DNA from 3 places in the Lysinibacillus sp. 2017 genome. Region 1 is predicted to be linked to each of the others. Evidence: predicted binding sites of a transcription regulator. Region 1 holds the regulator's gene; each other region holds the start of a gene.

Evidence for each region. The regulator LexA, encoded in region 1, represses DNA repair genes until DNA is damaged. The targets are predictions, from matches to a motif close to CGAACATATGTTCG.
Region 2: a site for LexA is predicted at 1,749-1,762, ahead of DCE79_RS01965 (Y-family DNA polymerase). Genes of this name have one in related genera too.
Region 3: a site for LexA is predicted at 1,301-1,314, ahead of uvrB (excinuclease ABC subunit UvrB). Genes of this name have one in related genera too.

Annotation. Positions count from the first base shown of each region.
Region 1 covers NZ_CP029002.1:2,481,797-2,485,086, forward strand. The annotation lists gene DCE79_RS12110 (DUF896 domain-containing protein) at 1-7, opposite strand, end outside; gene DCE79_RS12115 (YneB family resolvase-like protein) at 74-730, opposite strand; gene DCE79_RS12120 (cell division suppressor protein YneA) at 717-1,064, opposite strand; gene lexA (transcriptional repressor LexA) at 1,232-1,855, shown strand; gene DCE79_RS12130 (gamma-glutamyl-gamma-aminobutyrate hydrolase family protein) at 1,951-2,646, opposite strand; gene DCE79_RS12135 (5' nucleotidase, NT5C type) at 2,785-3,290, opposite strand, start outside.
Region 2 covers NZ_CP029002.1:425,057-428,346, reverse strand. The annotation lists gene DCE79_RS01970 (YolD-like family protein) at 140-460, opposite strand; gene DCE79_RS01965 (Y-family DNA polymerase) at 473-1,726, opposite strand; gene DCE79_RS01960 (carbon-nitrogen family hydrolase) at 1,939-2,730, opposite strand; gene DCE79_RS01955 (pyridoxal phosphate-dependent aminotransferase) at 2,885-3,290, shown strand, end outside.
Region 3 covers NZ_CP029002.1:692,525-695,814, reverse strand. The annotation lists gene uvrB (excinuclease ABC subunit UvrB) at 1-1,228, opposite strand, end outside; gene DCE79_RS03015 (IDEAL domain-containing protein) at 1,445-1,687, opposite strand; gene DCE79_RS03010 (competence protein ComK) at 1,890-2,387, shown strand; gene DCE79_RS03005 (YhjD family protein) at 2,392-2,745, opposite strand.

The DNA of each region.
Region 1 (3,290 bases):
ATAACATTACATTCTCACCTTTCTTAATTCCAATAATACAAAGGTATAAAAAAACGACTTGGAGAGCAAGTGTTTACTCTTCAAGTCGTTCCATAAATTCAATATATCTGCGGTGAACGGTCGCTTTACTTATTTGAATACCAAGTCCTGAAAGCGTTGATGCAATTTCAGCAAATGTTAACCCTTTTTGACGCAATTGGACAATTTCTTCAACAGGTACTTCTTTTCGTTCACGTCCTTCGATATTGCCACGATTTTTCAAATTATTTTGTGGCATATAACCATTTTCAACAGCTCGGCGCATGCCACGGCGAATTTTTGCATTGTGCATGCGGCGCTGATATTCTTCAACAACAGCTAAAATTTCAAGTAACATCGTATCCATTTCATTTAATGCGAGTGGACCCGCATCATTTAGTGAATAGACTGTTGCTTCATATTTTTGAATGAGGTGTAATACGGCCATTCGTGCATTACCACGACCTAATCGTGTTTCATCCTGCACAAATAATGCCTTTATTTGATGCTCTTTCATATATTCGAGCATATCTAATAGGCCATCTCGGTCGACTTCAAAACCACTATGTTGGTCTTTAAAAGCAGCTATTTCACTGTAACCTAGTGATTTCGCGTATTTTGTAAGCTCTTCATGCTGACGTACTAATGATGTTTCTTGCGTGTCCTTTTCTGTACTAACACGACAATAAATGACGGCTTTATTTTGATTCATTATTCTCTCTCACTACTTTAATGGATTGTGCATAATTGGGTTCATTTGATTTAGTGATATAATCGGCGTTCTTTTCAACGGGTACGTTTAAAATTTGACCACTTACTACTTCTTCACTCGATAATTCATTTTGTTTTTTTACAGCGTGAATCCAATCATGCTTTTCCATTTTACCACGATATTGTTCAGCTATTGTCCATAAAGTGTCCCCATGTTCAATTGTTACCTGTTCGTATAATTCAATTTGGTCGTCTTTCATTACAATAATTCCAATAAAAAAAACTGAAAATGCTAGAAACATTGCTGCAAAGCTGTTTAACTTTAAATTCTTCATAAATAACTGCCCCTTTTCGAATGTATGTTCGGAATATGTGTTCTCATAATAATACGAACATATGTTTTTGTCAACCGTTTCTCGAACCTATGTTTGCATTTATGTTCGCATACTGCTATACTGTATTTAATTAAAAATATCCATTTTATATTAAAGAGGTGAGCAAGTTGACAACAAAAATTTCAAAGCGACAATTAGCAATTCTAGCTTTCATAAAAGAGGAAGTTCGTTCTAAAGGTTACCCCCCATCTGTTCGAGAAATTGGTGAAGCGGTTGGTTTAGCTTCTAGTTCAACTGTCCACGGGCATTTAGCTCGTTTAGAAAGTAAAGGGCTTATTCGTCGTGACCCTACAAAGCCACGCGCTATTGAAGTTTTACAACAAGAAGATTCGACAATCCCAAAACCAGGTGTCGTTCATATACCATTAATCGGTAAGGTTACTGCTGGCCTACCCATTACAGCGATTGAGCATATTCAAGAGTACTTCCCACTGCCAGATACATACGGGGCATCTGAAGATGAACTATTCATGCTTGAGATTATGGGTGAATCGATGATTGACGCAGGAATTTTAGATGGGGATTATGTAATCGTAAAGAAAACGTCAACAGCAAACAATGGTGAGATCGTTGTAGCTATGACGGAAGAAGACGAAGCTACTGTGAAACGTTTTTACAAAGAAAAAACACATTTCCGCCTTCAACCTGAAAATAGCTCAATGGATCCGATTATCGTCAATCAAATCTCGATTTTAGGTAAAGTTGTCGGCTTATATCGCAACGTACATTAAATGTTCGAAGTCTATCTTCTATATTAATAGTAGATAGACTTTTTTCATGAAAAAAGAGTTCAGCAAAATCGCTGAACTCTTTTAAATACCCTATTTTACTTTTCACACGCTTCTACAAAGCTTCTAAATAAACGCTGTGCATACACATCTCCTAGTGGTGCAAGCTCTTCAGGATGCCATTGTACGGATACACAATACGGGTGTGATTCATGCTCAATTCCCTCTATAACACCATCTTTCGCAATAGCAGAAACTACTAATCTTTTTCCAAGTTTACCAACCGATTGATGATGGAATGTATTCACACGGAACGAATCGTCCCCGAAAATCTCTTTAAACTTCGGAGTTAGAACTTCTACACTGTGTGCGAGTGCACCGCGCTTTGATAATTGCTTATGCCCAATTGCATTTTCAACTTGAGATGGAATATCTTGAATGATCGTCCCCCCAAAAGCCACATTCATCACCTGCGCCCCACGACAGACACCTAAAATCGGCATTTGCTTGTCAAACGCATGCTCCATTAATAATAGATCACTGACATCACGTTCATGAACGACACGCCCAATTTTTTGATGCGGCTCTTCTCCAAATAAAAACGGATCTAAATCTTCGCCTCCAATTAGAAGTAAGCCATCAACAACTGATAATAAGGCTTCAACCGTGTCTTCCGTTGCGTTCGGAATACAAATCGGTATGCCTCCCGCTTGTTCAATAGAATGTAAATACGCATTATTAATGTCTAATTTTTTATCAATATCATACATCGTTAAGCCAATAATCGGTTTCATCCTCTACATCCCCTTTATTCACTACTCATTTAGCAAACTCAATTATTCAGATAATTCAAATTATACTACTATACCTCTGTAATACTCCAGAAAAAAAAAAAAAGATAGATTGTTTTATTTACAATCCATCCCATTCACCTATGCTTTTAATTGTTCTAAAAAGTACTCTTTAATTTCTCGCCAATTTTGCACACGGACATAGCCTTCCACCGCAGCATTATATGGCATTGAATACAAAACACCCGTTCCTTTAAATGCTTCAAGCTGTCTCGAACTATCATCGATCAAATAATCGGTATGTATCACAGCTTTATTGCCACAGAATACAATATTTTGCGTTTTTAAAAATGGCAAATGCTCCCGTAGCCATTCGTATTTCGCCGTGAAGGAACCTGGTACATCCATAGCCGCTGTTGCAATGTAAATTTCATAATGCTCTTGTAACTCCTTGATAACCTCGATTGCATCTGAATCTAATACGGCTAAATCACGAAAATAATCTGGTTCATTTAATAATGCAAATAGTTTTTTTCCGTCTTCCGTTGGTAAATCACGCTGCGTCGTTAATAAAAATTCTTCTTTGGTAAAATTCGTTCCGAAATTTTCATTATATGTAGCACATAATTTCGAATAAAAATCTGCTA
Region 2 (3,290 bases), 1.7 Mb from region 1:
GAAAACTATTATATTGTGTTCTTTTATAAAATACAATGCTTTATCGATATTCTTTTTCAGTGAGACATTTGTACGCATGAAATATTCGAATAGCGGAATTTTTCTTTCAATTAACTATTTTTTGAGAAATACAGGGCTTTTACTCATCTATTACCGCATCACAAAGGGCTTCAAATAAAAATTTTTGACCATTTTCAAGTTGAATGTACTTTTCATTCATATTCATTTTTTGGATCCTACCACATACTTGATAAATGGCGGTTTTCTCCCACACTTTTAAATTAATCGGTTGTCGCTCGTTGTACGCACGCTGTAAATTTGTATTCAATTGTTCAACTAGTGCTTCATCGAGCTGAGGTTTTGTCACAAGCTGATCTTCCTCTTGCCATTCACGTAAAAATTTTACGTGCTCAGGAAGCATCATCGCATTCCATTTAATCGTCCCACGGTCTTTATTCATCTTGATCACTCCTCACTTTTTGTGTCCACCTAGTAACGAAGCACGCGTAATGGCTGTTCCTGCTTCCGTGTAAGAAATTGCCCGTAGTAATGCCGTCGTGCCATATTTTGTACGTAGCTGATCCATTGTCTCCCCTAGTTTTCGATTACGCCACCTTGCTTCATCAAACAGACTGAGTTGCATGGAATACTCACTTTCAATATTGCTCAGTGTTACCGTCAATTTACGTGCCGGACGCTCAGCATAAAATTCATCGAGCAATTCCTTGCATACATGAAAAATCTTCAACGTATCATTTGTCGGCTCATCGATTGTACGTGCGTGATGAAAGCCTCCACCAAATGCATCCTTACTGTAGCTAAGTCCAAGTGAAATCGTACGTCCTATTTTTCTCGCCTCCCGCGCACGTCTTGCCACATCTTCACACATTTCGAGAAGCACGACTAATAGTTCTTGGCGACTACGGTAATCCCGCATCAGCATTTGCCCTTTTCCAAAGCTAATTTGCCCCTGCATGATTGGTGCACCTACAGTCGAATGATCTATTCCCCAGGCATGATAATAAAGCTGATTGCCCATAACACCCAAGCGCTTTTCTAGTAATTCGAGGTCAGTATGTGCTAAATCATAAACAGAATAAATGCCCATATGATGCAGCGTTTTCTCTGTTCGACGTCCAATGCCCCATACGTCGGTTAGCTGTGTGACTGGCCATAATTTTGTCGGTACATCATCATATGTCCATTTTGCAAAACCTGTTTTTTTTGCCTCGATATCAAGTGCAAGCTTAGCTAAAAGCATATTCGGTCCAAAGCCAACCGCACTTTGAATATCAAATTGTCGATAAATTTGATCGCGAATCCGTTCAGCTGTTTGTTCTGGAGGCCCCCATAATTTTTCTGTGCCTGTTAAATCGATAAAGCTTTCGTCAATGCTGTATACATGAATCGCTTCTTTTGGGACAAAATCATTGAGCAATCGTGTAATTTCCATCGACATACGGATAAAAAAAGACATGCGTGGTTCAAATAAGCGAATATCGGGATGCGGTGGAATCTCATAAAGTCTCGAACCCGTTCGAATATTAAAACGCTTTTTCATCGGTGGTGACGCAGCAAGGACAACACTGCCCTTTTGTTGAAAGTTACCGACGATAGCCATCGGGACTTCCATGACATTCAAATTTTCAATAGACGCGATACAGCTTGCATAAAAACTACGCATATCCACACAAATCATTGAACGCTGTGTTGCATTTTCATACATTTCAAATTCACCTCATTTAAAACGAACGTTTGTTCTTATTTTAAAATGAGACGTGTGAGACCGCAAGTGGGAAGTAATGGATTTTAAAAACAAAAGTGCTAAAGCGTTTGTTCCTAGACATGAAGTACATTTCAAAAGTTATCTACAGTACTCGGAATTTATAATTCGATAAAAAATAAAAGCACACCGAAATTCCGATGTGCTTCCATAAACTATTGTTTTACCACTTTTCCATAAAGACTCGGGCGACGATCTTCGTATACGGGAATGCGTCCGCGTACTTCATCGACATTTGAAAAATCAACATCAATAATCGCAAGCTCCTCGTCTTCAGCACCCGTCCACAACACTTCGCCCCAAGGCCCGATAATCATCGACTGCCCATTAAAGTTCTCCACTTTACGTGCGATACGGTTGACTGCCACAACAAAGCATTGATTTTCAATAGCACGTGCTTGCAATAATGTTTTCCAGTGATCAATGCGCGGTGTTGGCCACTGTGCGGGAATAAATAACACTTTTGCACCGTCTAGCGCGTGGGCACGTAACCATTCTGGGAAACGAATATCGTAGCAAATAACACCACCCGCTTCAATATCCCCAAGTGCAAATCGATTCATCGTATCTCCAGATTCTAAATACAGATGCTCATCCATTAAGCGGAACAAGTGGGCTTTGCTGTACTCACCGACTTGTTCACCGTCACGATTATACGTATACATCGTATTGTAAAACTTACCGTCACGCTTCACTGAAACTGAGCCACCTACAATATGTACCGCTAATTCCTTTGCCAAAGCACTTAAAAATGCTTTCGTACGTTCCCCGTTCACATCTGCAAGTTCTTCTAATTTCTCTAACGCATAGCCTGTATTCCACATTTCTGGTAACACGACGATTTCTGCACCACCAGCGACCGCTTCACGAATGAACTTTTCTGCACGTTCATAGTTTTCATCTACTTTGCCGAAGCCTACATTTAATTGAATACATCCGATTTTCATGAAATGACACTCCTTTAAAATTCGCTTTCTTAACGCCATTTTACCATTACGTGCTTCATTCTAGCACGCTTATCTAAATTATCATAATTTTCACTTTACTAATCCCTAGAAAAGGACTAAGATTAATTTTATTATTTAAAAAAGGTGATGAACGATGGAATTTTCAAAGAAACTACAACAGCTACCCCCACAATTTTTCGCCGCGCTTGTCAGTAAAGTAAATGCTGCACTCGCACAAGGCCGTGACGTCATTAATTTAGGGCAAGGGAATCCCGACCAACCAACGCCTGACCATATTATTGATGCGTTGCAACTAGCCGTAACCAATCCACAAACCCATAAATACTCCCCTTTTCGAGGGATTACAGAATTAAGACAAGCCGCTGCTGACTTTTATAAACGTGAATACAATGTTGATATTGACCCAAACACTGAAGTCGCTATTTTAGGCGGTACAAAGGTAGGGCTCGTTGAGTTACCACTTGCTGTTCTCGATCCAGGTGATTCTATGCTACTTCCTGACCCAGGTTATCCGGATTATTTGTCCGGGGTGGCACTTG
Region 3 (3,290 bases), 1.8 Mb from region 1:
GTTGAACCATTTCGGGTGTATGCTCTAATTCGTACGGTCCTGGTGTTGCCGAAACATATATGGCTTGGCTAACCTTTGACTGGAATTCGTCAAACATTAAAGGGCGGTTGTCTAGCGCTGAAGGTAAGCGGAAACCGTGTTCGACAAGGACGCCTTTACGCGCTTGGTCCCCGTTATACATCCCGCGCACTTGCGGTAAGGTAACGTGACTTTCATCGACAACGAGTAAAAAATCCTTAGGGAAATAATCAATTAATGTATACGGGGTTGCCCCTTTTTCACGTAATGTTAAATGACGCGAATAGTTTTCAATCCCAGAGCAGAAGCCCATTTCCTTCATCATTTCTAAGTCATAATTCGTGCGCTGCTCTAAACGCTGGGCTTCTAATAGACGATCCTCTGAACGAAGTAGCTTGAGTCGTTCTGCTAGTTCTTTTTCAATATTTTCAATGGCAATTTTCATCTTCTCGTCACGGGTAACGAAGTGGGATGCTGGGAAAATCGCAATGTGCTGACGTTCACCTAAAATTTCGCCTGTTAATGCATCCACTTCACGAATACGATCGACTTCATCACCGAAAAACTCTACACGAATGCAATGTTCATCTTTAGATGCTGGGAAAATCTCAACAACGTCCCCACGTACGCGGAATGTACCACGTGTAAAGTTAATATCATTACGTTCATATTGAATGTCAACAAGCTTCCGTAACAACTCATTTCGTTCAAGCTCCATGCCCGTACGAATCGATACAACCATTTCCCAATATTCTTCTGGATTCCCTAAGCCATAAATACATGAGACCGACGCAATAACAATGACATCATTTCGTTCGAATAATGCCGATGTCGCCGAATGTCGTAGCTTATCAATTTCATCATTAATGCTTGAATCCTTTTCGATATACGTATCAGTTTGTGGTACATACGCTTCTGGTTGGAAATAATCATAGTAACTAACGAAATATTCAACGGCATTATTTGGGAAAAATTCTTTAAACTCACTATATAATTGCCCCGCAAGCGTCTTGTTGTGTGCCATGACGAGGGTTGGTTTATTCACTTCTTTAATCACATTGGAAATCGTAAACGTCTTACCGGTACCTGTTGCACCAAGCAATGTTTGATGATGTTTTCCATCTTTTAAGCCTTGTACAAGCTGTTTAATCGCTTCTGGTTGATCGCCAGCGGGTTGATATTCGGACTGGATTGTAAATATTTCTGTCATACCGACTCGTCCTTTCTGTCTCATTTGCTACGTCTATTTTAGCATACCCTTTTTTTAATTACGATAATTTAGCGAACGTATATTCGTTTTATTTTTCTATCTACTTAGATTTGCTTTCTCTTAAAACGTTCTCTCTAAACATTAGAAAACCAGATTCCCTTGGAAATTTTTACTTTCTTGTCCACTAAAAAAGCCACCCTTCAAGGTGACTTTTGCTTAAAATATCGAAGCTTCATGTAATTCATTTAATTCTTTTGTGTAACGAATAAAAGATTGCTCGTCCTTTTGATCCAAAGATGTGTCAATTAGTAATTTTAACTGTTCAATTCGATGTACTCGTTGTATACGACTTATAAACAAATCTAAATAAATCTCATTCAATAACTTCTCTGCTTGATATTCAGTTGACTGTTGTCCTACCGCTTTCAAAAAGTCTGTGTACGAATAATATTTATCCATCGAAATCACCCCGATCGCTTTTCATTATTATAAATTAAAAGCACTTGAATTTGCAATATTTTCTGAAAAATTATCAGACGACAGAATTTTCCGACAAATTATGTTGCGTTTTGTCACTTTTTGTATTAATTTATAAGGGAAGCAAAAATTGCAGTTGGCTTTTATTTTTTGCATCAAAAAACAACGATAAAGGAGAAGTGAAATGATTACAAATTTGCATCAAATCTCAAGTTACATTGTTACTAATTCCACGTTCTATTTGAAATCCTATGAGCATCGCAATAAAATTTATACCCTCATTTCAGACAAACACGGTGAAACGACCTACGCCAATAAGCCATTAAAAATTATCCGCAGCACCTGTCGTCTCCACGGAAGTTCTTTTGAAGCAAGCAAATATCAAGCAAAGCAATTTTTCGGTAAAAGTAAGCACAAGCTACCCATTATGGTTGCCTATGATTTTGGCGATCCGTGTATATTATTCCCTCTTTTTTCACCACATTCACCCCAAAACATTTGGATTTCCTTACATGCCATTGCAAACATTACCGGAAGTGAAAGTGGAAGCGAAACCATACTCACATTTATCGATGGATCCGAAAAATCTTTCCCACTCCACATCAAATCATTCAATCATCAATATGTTCGCGCCTCCATGTACTATAAATATCTTATTTTAAAAAGAAGTAAGACGCTCTAAACACTTAATGTTTCTCAAAATATTCCGTAAGAAGTGCCTCACTGTGATTACGCAGACGAATATTTGAATACCGTCTACTCTCCATAAGTCCCTCAAAATAAAATTGGTATTCCGTAAATAAATCATCTGATTTTCCTCTTACTAACCGCATTTTATGTTGTTGAAAATAGGCTTTCGTTTCTTTTAAATCCTGTTTAATTTTCCTTCTTATGCTATCAATTAAATGTAAATAGGGATTTTTAAATTTAAAATGGCCTTGCTCAATAATACTTTGATCTTTTTCGAGAATAATCAGTAGTAACGGTAAATAAATGCCCGCTTCATAGTAGGGGACCGTTTCAGAAGGAATTTGTGTCATATGCACACCTCCAAATAAGAACGTCTGTTCGTATTTATTTTCGCATATTTGTTTTGGTTTGACAAGTGGGAGATTGTGGATTTTTTTAACAAAGGGGGATTTGGGCCTTCTAATAAAAAAGTAGTCAGGGATAGGCAGGCAGAGTGGTTATTCGGGGATAGTCATTTGGCGGGTTCTTCGCACGCAAGCCGCACAGCCAAGATAATGTCACAATCCGTTTGTTGTGACATTATCTTTGTGACGAAAGCGAAGCGACAGTCACAATTTATTAGACTATATAAAAGGAGTTGAAAGACCTGCCAATATAAGGGTGTATCCATTTTCCCTTTACTTGTATTCACGTGCTGGCGCTTACAGTGGTAGGCGCCAGTCTTCTATATTTATCGAATTTTCCTTATAAAGTAGAGAAGGATACAGTTCAAGTGAATCTGCCTTTTATTAAAGTGGTTATTCGGGCATAATCACTTGGCAGGTTCTTCGCACGCAAGCCGCACAGTCAAGATAATGTCACAATCCGTTTATTGTGACATTATCTTTGTGATTAT